One region of the Janthinobacterium sp. GW460-12-1-14-LB5 genome, then DNA from elsewhere that is predicted to be linked to it. Evidence: predicted binding sites of a transcription regulator. Region 1 holds the regulator's gene; each other region holds the start of a gene.
What was found. Region 1 encodes FNR, which switches genes on or off when oxygen is low (the NO sensors DNR and NnrR bind a similar motif). Its sites were predicted from a motif close to TTGATNNNNATCAA; they were not measured.

Region 2: a site for FNR is predicted at 1,832-1,845, ahead of AC07X6_RS25625 (universal stress protein). Genes of this name have one in related genera too.
Region 3: a site for FNR is predicted at 1,891-1,904, ahead of AC07X6_RS06105 (glycine-rich domain-containing protein). Genes of this name have one in related genera too.

Annotation. Positions count from the first base shown of each region.
Region 1 covers NZ_JBWKYD010000013.1:68,108-71,383, forward strand. Annotated here, with positions in the region: gene ccoG (cytochrome c oxidase accessory protein CcoG) at 1-522, shown strand, start outside; gene AC07X6_RS15095 (FixH family protein) at 625-1,149, shown strand; gene fnr (fumarate/nitrate reduction transcriptional regulator Fnr) at 1,153-1,911, opposite strand; gene AC07X6_RS15105 (response regulator) at 2,151-3,276, shown strand, end outside.
Region 2 covers NZ_JBWKYD010000033.1:573-3,848, forward strand. Annotated here, with positions in the region: gene AC07X6_RS25615 (enoyl-CoA hydratase) at 1-384, opposite strand, end outside; gene AC07X6_RS25620 (MFS transporter) at 461-1,762, shown strand; gene AC07X6_RS25625 (universal stress protein) at 1,900-2,337, shown strand; gene mltA (murein transglycosylase A) at 2,375-3,276, opposite strand, start outside.
Region 3 covers NZ_JBWKYD010000005.1:39,945-43,220, forward strand. Annotated here, with positions in the region: gene AC07X6_RS06085 (hypothetical protein) at 1-41, shown strand, start outside; gene AC07X6_RS06090 (hypothetical protein) at 223-492, shown strand; partial or broken gene AC07X6_RS06095 (hypothetical protein) at 644-832, shown strand; gene AC07X6_RS06100 (hypothetical protein) at 759-974, shown strand; gene AC07X6_RS06105 (glycine-rich domain-containing protein) at 1,062-1,778, opposite strand; gene AC07X6_RS06110 (CHASE domain-containing protein) at 1,962-3,276, opposite strand, start outside.

The sequences.
Region 1 (3,276 bases):
TGCAATACCGTGATGGACAAGGTCGACCGGCCGCGGGGACTGGTACGCTACAGTACCGACCATGCGATGGAAAACAACTTCAATTCGAAGCAGATACGCCAGCGCGCCATGCGCCCGCGCGTCTTGATCTACACTTCCATCCTGGCCCTGATCATCATCGCCGTGTGTACTTCGCTGGCGCTGCGCACGCCGCTGAAGATGGACGTGATCCGCGACCGCGGTTCGATGGGACGCGAAGTGGAAGACGGCATGATCGAAAACGTCTACCGCCTGCAGATCATGAACACCTCGGAGCAAAGCCAGCATTTCAAAATCAGCGCATCCGGCTTGCCGGGCCTGACCTTGCTGACGCGCGAAGAAGTGACCTTGCAGCCGACGGAAACGCTGGGCTGGCCGATCCGCCTGCGCGTGCCGCACGGCATCGGCGAGAAAGGCTCGAACAAGATTGCGATCGAATTGCAATCGCTGGACGACCCGTCGCTGCATGTGCGTGAAAGCGCGGTATTCATCGTGCCACGTTAACAAGGAAAGGCGGACGGGGACCGGGTGCCCTCGCCGCCGCCACGAAGTTGCAGGAAGGCCGGTCCCCGCATGGGGACTGGCCGTTTAAACAGGAGAAATAGCATGTCCGACAGTCTGAAACTGCAACCTCCCGTTGCCCCGTGGTACAAGCACCGCTGGCCATGGCTGCTGATGATCGGTCCCGGCCTGTCCGTGGTCGTCGGCAGTTTCATGGGCTATATTGCGTTTACGCAACCCGATGCGCTGGTGGTGGGCGATTATTACAAGCAGGGCAAGGCCATCAACCAGGATTTGAAGCGCGACACGATCGCCAGCGACCTGGCGATGGATACCAGCCTGGCGTATGACGTCGCTGCAGCGCGCCTCAGCGGTTCCGTGCACAGCTTCGGCAAGGCGTACCAGGGTCCGCTGCAGCTGCACCTGGCGCATGCGACGTTGCCGGAAAAGGATATCAAGCTGCTGGTGCAGCCCGATGCGGCCGGCAATTTTTCCGTGACGCTGCCGATGCTCGAGCGCAGCCGCTGGCAGGTGCTGGTGGAAAACGACAAGCGCGAGTGGCGCCTGTCCGGCATCTGGACCTGGCCGTTGCAGCGCAGCATCGCGCTGCACGCCGATGAAGAGCTGTAAGCCTTATTTGCAGACGTCGGTGCCGGCCGTAATAGCTTTTAACTTGGCCGGCTGCAAGATCTCGATCTCACGGTTGGAGACGCGCAGCCAGCCTTCCTTCTTGAATTTCGACAATAAGCGGCTGACGCTCTCGATGGTCAGGCCCAGGTAGTTGCCGATTTCCTCGCGCGACATGCGCAGCTGGAATTTGCTGCTCGAATAGCCGCGCGCCTCGTAGCGCGACGCCAGGTTGACGATGAAAGCGGCAAAACGCTGCGTCGCCTGCATATTGCCCAGCAACAGCATCACGCTTTGCTCGCGCGTGATTTCCTGGCTCATCATGCGGTGGAAATGACGCAGCAGGGTCGGCATGTTGCCCAGCAATTGTTCCAGGCTGGAAAACGGGATTTCACACACTTCACTATCTTCCAGGGCCACCGCATTACAGTGGTGGCGGTCGGCGCTGATGGCGTCCATGCCCAGCAGTTCACCCGCCATCTGGAAACCCGTCACCTGCTCTTCGCCGCCGGGATTGATCTGGTACGTCTTGAAGTGGCCCAGACGGATCGCGTACAGGTTCTGGAACGAGTCGCCGATGCGGAACAGCGAGGCGCCGCGCACGATCTTGCGGCGGCGGCCGATGATCTGGTCCAGTCTGTCCATGTCGCCCACATCGAGGCCCATCGGCAGGCACAATTGATGCATGCTGCAAGTCGAGCATCGCGCACGCAACGCCTCCACGTTCACGGTGGGCAAGGTTGGAGTGAGTAGCGCTTCAGTCATGTCGGTACCTTTTAGAAAATGCAACAACAAGTTTACTGCATACAGGGTTGCCGTGTGCCAATTTCACCGCAATTTCGCTGAATAAACGACGTTCCGACTTTAATTATATGGCAACATCGTCAAAAGGCCGTACGGGGCGGGCAATTTGCGCGGTGGCGCTTGCCAAGCTGGGGCATTGATAGGAAAATTCCTGACAGCATTATCTGCCGCCTGTGCCGCCCGGTACTGAAAAGGAAATCATGAAGCCTCTCGGCATCAAAGCAAAAGTCGCGCTGGCCACCAGCCTGACCTCGATCGCCATGATCGCGCTGGTCACGATGATCCAGGTGCAGCACATGCGCGACGATTTCACCCGAGTACTGCTGAGCCAGCAGTCGTCCCTGATCACCCGCACCGCCGCCGAACTCGACGACAAGCTGGCCATGCTGCTGCAGATCGTCACCCTGACGGCCAGGCAGCAGCCGCCGGAACTGATCGCCCAGCCCGCCCAGTTGCGCCAATACTATTCGCGCCGCTCGATGCTGGTGCTGTTCGACGACGTGCTGGTGCTCGACGCGCATGGCGCCGTCGTGGCCGACATGCCGGAAGTGGCGGGGCGCGCCGGCATCAATGTTGCCGAGCGCGAATACTTCCAGACCGTCCTGCGCACGCGCCAGCCCATGATCACGGAACCGATGCTGGGCAAATCGAGCGGCATGCCCATCGTGCAGATGGTAGCGCCCGTGCTGGCCGCCGATGGCCAGGTGGCCGGCGTGGTGATCGGCGTATTGCGCCTGTACAAGGACAACCTGCTGGGCCGTTTGCGCTCGGAAAAGATCGGCAAGAGCGGCTATTACTTCATCCTCACGCGCGGCGCCGTGCCGCGCTACGTGCTGCACCCGGACACCAGCCGTTTGCTGCAGCCGCGCCTGCCGAACGCCAACCTGACGACGACCCAGCTGCTGAAGGACGATGGCGAAGGCAGCATGGTCAGCACCAACAGCCGCGGCATTACGGCCGTCAACAGCTTCAAGCGCCTGAAATCGGTGAACTGGCTGCTGGCCGCCTCGCTGCCCATCGACGACGCCTTCGAACCGTTCGATGGCGTGCTGTACCGGCTGGTGCTGTGGAGCATCCTCGCCTCGCTGCTGGCCGCGGCAGTGCTGGGCTGGGTTACCGTGCGCCTGCTGTCGCCCCTGGTGCGCCTGCGCGATACCCTGCAGGCGCTGCGCACCAGCGGCAGCCGCTTCACCCCCGTACCCGTGCAGCAGCGCGACGAGATCGGCCAGCTGACGGAAGCCTTCAACGGCCTGATGAGCGAACGCGACCGGCTGCAGCAGGAGCTCGAAGCGCGCGCGGCGGAGCTGGAGCAGGAGCGCGACCGGG
Region 2 (3,276 bases), on a different contig from region 1:
AAATTTGGCGCTGTCGGCGGCGATCAGGAAATCGCACATCATGGCCAATTCGCAGCCGCCACCGAGCGCATAACCGGCCACGGCGCCCACCACGGGTTTGCGCACGCGCAAGATATGCTCCCAGTTGCGGCTGATGTAACCCTGGGTAAAGGTATCGGGATAAGTGTAGTCGGCCATGGCCGCGATATCGGCGCCGGCGGCAAACGCTTTTTCGCTGCCCGTGAGCACGATACAGCCGATATTCTCGTCCGCATCGAATTTGAGCAAGGCATCGCCCAGCTCATTCATCATATTGTCGTTCAATGCATTAAGCGCCTTCGGGCGGTTCAGGCGTATCAGTGCTACTTTATCCTGGATGTCGATGATCAGGTCTTCGTATTGCATAGTGTCTCCTCTCGATGAACGGTGCAACGATTGTAGCGGCTAACGGCAGCGGCGCGGCAGGTGCGCTGCTATTATTGTGAGCCCGGTCACCTTTATCGAGCAGCGTATTTTCTCCTCCCTCTTCCAGTATTGCGCCCGCCACCTGCGCGGCGACGGTAGCGCAGCCAGCGTCAATTTTCGCCGCCTGTGGTTCAGCAACGGCCTCAATTGCTTCGGCGCCCAGATCACCTCGCTGGCCCTGCCCCTGTGCGCGGTATTGTTATTGCATGCGACGCCGGAACAGATGGGCGTGCTGGTCGCCCTGCAGGCGCTGCCGTTTGCCCTCTTCGGCTTGCCCGTCGGCGTGCTGCTGGACCGGCGCAGCAAGCACCCAATCATGCTGTTCAGCGAAAGCATGTCCGGCCTGGCCCTGGCCAGTGTGGCCGTCGCTTACTGGTGCGGCGTACTGTCGATGCCATGGTTATATATAGTGGGATTCGTCATCGGCACGGGCTTCGTCGTCGGCGGCGGCGCCGAACAGGTCTTTTTGACCTTTTTGGTGGGACGTGACGGCTTGATCGATGCGCAATCAAAATTTGCCGCCACCGAATCGGCTTCGCGCCTGATCGGTCCCGGCCTGGCCGGCGTGCTGGTGCAAGTGCTGTCGGCGCCCGTCGCGATCCTGTGTACGGCTTGCGGCTATCTGATTTCCGTCTTCAATCTGCGCGCCATGAGCGTGCGCGACCCACGCCCGGCTCCCTCCGACAAGCACGCCCTGCGCGACATCGCCGACGGCTTGCTGTTCGTCTGGCGCGAACCGCTGCTGCGCGCGCTGGCCTGGGGCGCCGGCATCTGGCACTTCCTGTTTTACGCCAGCATGGCCTTGACGGTGCTGTTCGCCACGCGCGACCTGGGCATGAGCCCTGGCGTGCTGGGCATGACGCAGATGCTGGGCGGCGCCGGCGTCTTGCTCAGCGCCTTCATCGTCAAGCCGCTGACGAAGCGCTACGGCGCCGGCCGCACCATCCTGATCGGCCTGGCATCCACCTCCGTGTGCTTTGCCCTGACGCCAGCGATTCCGGCAGCGCTGTTCGGCAGCGCGGCCGCCAGCGCCGTCGCTTATGCCATATTGATGTTCTTTTTCGATTGCGGCGTGATGCTGTTCTTTATTCCCTACCTGGGCTTGCGCCAGAAGGTCACGCCCGATCCCATGCTGGGCAGGATGACTTCCACCATGCGCTTCCTGACGGTGGCGACGGCGCCGCTGGGTGCGCTGGCCGCCGGCTGGGTGGCGGAACACTTTGGCGTGCGCAATGGTCTGGCCTGCATCGCGGCAGGCAGTATCCTGTTGACGGTCGCCATGGTGTGGGGCACGCCGCTGCGTAGTGTGCGCACCTGAAGCGATGAATGGGCATACACTGACAAAAGATTGCTTTGGCGACACTATTTCTGCCAAAGCCTGCGAGGTTTGATTTACATCAAGGTTTTAATTGATGTAAATCCATAAGCTGTCTGACATCACTTGAGGAGTACGCCATGTTTAACGCCATCTTATTTCCCACCGACGGCTCGCCGCTGTCCGACAAAGCCGCCGAGACCGCCCTCGCCTTCGCCCAATTGAACAAGGCCAAGCTTGTCGCCATCAGCGTGGTGCAGCCTTTCCCATTCTCGCCGATGGCCGACGGCGGCATCGTGCTCGACGCCAGCCTGTATGAACAACAAATGCAGGAAGCCTCGCAACGCGCCATCGACAAGATCGGCGAAGCGGCACGCGCCGTCGGCGTGCCCTTCGAAGGCGTGGTAGCAGTCTCGCCGAGCCCCCACGAAGAAATCGTCAACGCGGCGCAAACCTATCATTGCGACATCATCCTGATGGCCTCGCATGGCCGCAAGGGCTTGAACAAGCTGTTCGTGGGCAGCGAAACGCAAAAAGTGCTGGCGCATACACACTTGCCCGTCATGGTTCTGCGTTAAGCCAGACCATAGCTACCCCGGCGTCGCGCGCAGCAACTCAGCGCGCCGGCGCCTGCTTCGGCAACAACACCCACACGGCGCCGCTCTGCTTCATGCGGCCCGCATTCTCGGCCGCTTCCGCGCCAAAACCAAAGAAGTAATCGACACGGATAGGCCCGCGAATGGCGCCGCCCGTATCTTGCGCCATCACCAGGCGCTGCATGGGAATCTCGCTATTGGCTTGCGTGGTGGACAGGAACACGGGCGCGCCCAACGGCAGGAAGCGCGAATCGATGGCCACCGAACGCTGCGGTGTCAACGGCACGCCCAGCGCGCCCTTCGGACCTACTTTCGGGTCGGGCAGGCGCTCCTCCTTGAAGAAGACATAACTGGGATTGGCATTGAACAATTCATCCTTGCGCGTCGGGTGGCCGGCGATCCACGCCTTGATGCCCTGCGCGGACGCCTGGCTCAGGGTCAGTTCGCCCTTGTCGACCAGGTAGCGGCCGATCGATTTATACGGATGGCCGTTTTGATCCGCATACGCCACGCGCACGGTTTCCTGCGTATCGGTCAGCTGCACGCGACCGGAACCCTGCACTTGCAGGAAGAACGCCTCGACTTCGTCATCCACCCACAGCAATTCCTTGCCCGTCACGGACGTGGCGCGCTCGATGTCGGCGCGCGTGGCGTACGGGATCACCTTCTTGCCGACCAGCTTGCCCCGCAGGCGCATGTTTTTCAATTCCGGATACACGCCGGACAAGTCCACTGAAACGAGATCGTCGGGCACCTTGTACAGCGGCGTCTGGTACGGACCGCCGCGCTTGCGCGCCCCGTGCAGCAACGGCTCATAGTAGCCGGTCACCAATCCAGTATTGGCGCCATCAGCGGTAATGACTTGATTTGGCACAAAGAAGGTCTCGAAAAACAGGCGGATGGCCTTGTCGCTGTCCGCAT
Region 3 (3,276 bases), on a different contig from region 1:
AGGAAAAACAGCAACAGCGCGTGCGCCAGCAAAAGAAATAAGGACGGCCGCCAGGCCGTAGGCAACACGGGCTGCGGCGCAACGCCGTGGCCTTGCCGTTTGATGCAGCGCAAACGTGTCATGGCACGCTGGCGATATGGTGAGCAATGTCGTCACGCGTTTGGGCTATTTGTGACGGGCTCTACGCAGCGCGACGCTGTTTTTCGTCAGCAGGAGCGGGTCATGCGAGTTACGAATCACCCCAGCAAGGAACAGGTGCGCGCCTACATGCGCCGGCGCGAACATGCGCGGCAGCCGCCGCCGCCGCCCGATGAAATTCGCCGCCAGCTGGCCTGGTGCCGCGTGGATGTCTTGCCGGGTACTTGCCTGCTTGCCACCCCGGCAGGCGTGGCCGTGCAGGGTTGGCATTTATCTGCGGAAATGGCACGCCTGGGCACGCTCATGGCGATTGCCTGGCTGATGCGCAGCGGTGTTCCTCATTGTAAAAATTGATGACTTGCAGCAAACTTCCCCGATTTGAGTTATCCTCTAGCACATTCCAAGTGCGTCAATTCTCTTCAATTATCACAATTTTGCTTTAAGTTACGCAAAAATCAACAATAGCGTGTATTATATTGTTTGCGGCAGAAAAGCCGCATAAGTGATGGCGCTTTTTAGTGTGTTTACCCTGAATTATTGCAGAAGAGACATTCTGTTTCTTTTTGCCTTAATACAACAAGTACGGATTTTCGACCATGTCTCTCAAACAAATTACCTCTTTGCCTACCTACAACCCGAATCGCGTCCTCGATGCGATCATCGACAAGCTGCAACTGAAAAACGATGCCGCCCTGTCGCGAGCGCTGGAAGTGGCGCCGCCTGTCATCAGCAAGATTCGTCACAACACCTTGCCGATCGGCGCCACGATCCTCATCCGCATGCATGAAATCAGCGATTTCAGCATTCGTGAACTGCGCGAGTTGATGGCTGCCTAAGAGCGCCTGACAGACGGCAAACTGAGAGGTGCCGTCTGGGTAAGTCAGGCTTGCCGCGTGCGGCAGCCACATCTGTTTTCCGTTTTGCTATTGCGGGTCGCGGTTCAACACCGGACGATCGACATAGAAACGCCCCATTTCCAGGCTGGTCGAAGACGACTTGAGCACCGCTGCTGCCAAGGTGGCGGGCGCGCCGGAAAATGCCGTGCTGGCAGCGCCCGTCGCGCGGCCCGAATATGCCGTCGCCTGCACCGCCGCACCGGAAAACGCCGTCGCCTGCACCGCCGCACCGGAAAACGCCGTCTGCCCGGCCCGGCCCGAGTATGCGGTCGCCTGTACCGCACGCCCTGAATACGCGGCTTGCACGGCCCGTCCCGAATACGCCGCCTGTACGGCGCGCCCCGAATACGCCGTTTCTGCGCGGATATAATCTTCCCCGAACGTTTGCTCATACAGCTGCTTCATGCGCTCGCCCACGCGCTGGTGCGCCGCTTCGTCGTCTTCGCCGCGCAGGCCGATGTACGGGAAGTGATGCAGGAAGTAGCCGAACACCTGTTCGCAGTCCGCCGCATATTTCAGGGTATCGAGGATGTGGTAGTGCCAGAAGGTATCGACGTCCATCAGCGGCGCCGTTTCTTCTTCCGGAAACTGTTTCATCAGGATCAAGAAACGCCGGTATTCGAATTCCACCGCATTCGCCTTCTCCAGGCTCCATCCTTCGCCTGACTCCCGGTGCATCAGCTTGACCTTGATCGCGTCCAAATTCAAATCGGCAATTGTCTTGAAACTGTCGTTCGTATCCATGAATGTCCTTGTGGTAAAGAGTGTTGTGGGAAATACGGTGAAACAAAGGTGGGTGTGTACTCCTGGCAAGTCGTCGAGGAATGCCTGACCCATGGCGGGCAGGCGCGCTGAGTTGTCCTACATCAATATTGCATCTAATTACGAAATAAGCAAGCTGAGCTTGTTTCAAGCGGAGCGCGCCTGTCAGGCGCTGGCCCGGCTGTCTTCCTGGTAGGGAAATGCCGTGGCGTCCGCGCCCAGCGGCACGCTGACATGCACGCTCATGCCGGCGCCGGGGCTGCTTTCGATGTAGAAAGTGCCGCCCAGCAACTTGATGCGCTCTTCGATGCCGACCAGGCCAAATGAGCCCTGCTTGTTGCGTCCGTCGATGGCCGCGCCCACGCCGTTGTCGCTGACGCTCATCGATACGGTGTCGCGGCACTTTTCCAGCTTGACTTGCACGCGGCTGGCATTCGCATGCTGGGAAATATTGCTGAGCGACTCTTGCAGGATGCGGAACAGGGCCGTGGCGCACTGGTCGCTCAAATAGATATCGTCATGGCTTTCGCTCACTTCGCAGGCGATGCCCGTGCGCAGGCGAAATTGCGCCACCTGCCATTCGACGGCCGCATTCACGCCCAGGTCCAGCACGGTGGGACGCAAGTCGTTGATGATCTGCCGCACGCTTTTAATCGTGGCGTCGATCTGCTCCAGGGTTGAGCGGGCGCGGGCGTTCAGGCGCGGGTGGCGGCGCTGCGTGCGCGAGGCCAGCATGTCGGCGTCGATGCGCAAGACCAGCAGGTTCTGTCCCAGGTCGTCGTGGATTTCGCGCGCGATGCGCTTGCGTTCCTCTTCCTTGATCTGGTCGGCATGGGCTGCCAGGCGGCGCAGTTTCTGGTGCGACAGTTGCAATCGGATCTGGCTGGCGCGCAATTCCTCCGTCATGCCCGTCGCCATCTGGATGGCGCGCCGGCGCGACGAGGCCAGGGTCTGAAACAGCATGTACAGCAGCATGGCGCTGGCAAAACCGGTCAGCAGGGCCAGCCACGGCAGGAAGGCGTCGAAGCGCGTATACAGGTCGCTCTTGCGCACGCTGAACAGCGCTTGCCACACGCGGCCATTGTGCTCGATCAACATCGTGCTGCTCAGATAGCGGCCCGAGTTGCCTGGCTGCCACCATGGCGCATGCATGCCTGCCGCCGAGCTGTCGAAGATGGGGCGCATGTCGTGCGGCAAGTCCGGCTGTTCAAGCGCCTGCTGGCCGATATCGAACAGGGTCAGGCGGACATTGCGTACCGGCATGTCGGCCAGCGCGCTGCGCATCATCGCCACCAGGTCGTAGCCGATGCCGACGGAACCCTGGTAGGCCGCGCGCCTTTGCTCCAGCGTATCGGTCGGCATGCCGAAGCGGTACACGGGCAGGCGCATGGCCATGCCCGTCAGCTGCGGCCGGCCTTCCATCGGCACGGGCACGCCGGAATTGCAGATCTGCCCGGTATCGCGCGACTGTTCCAGCGCT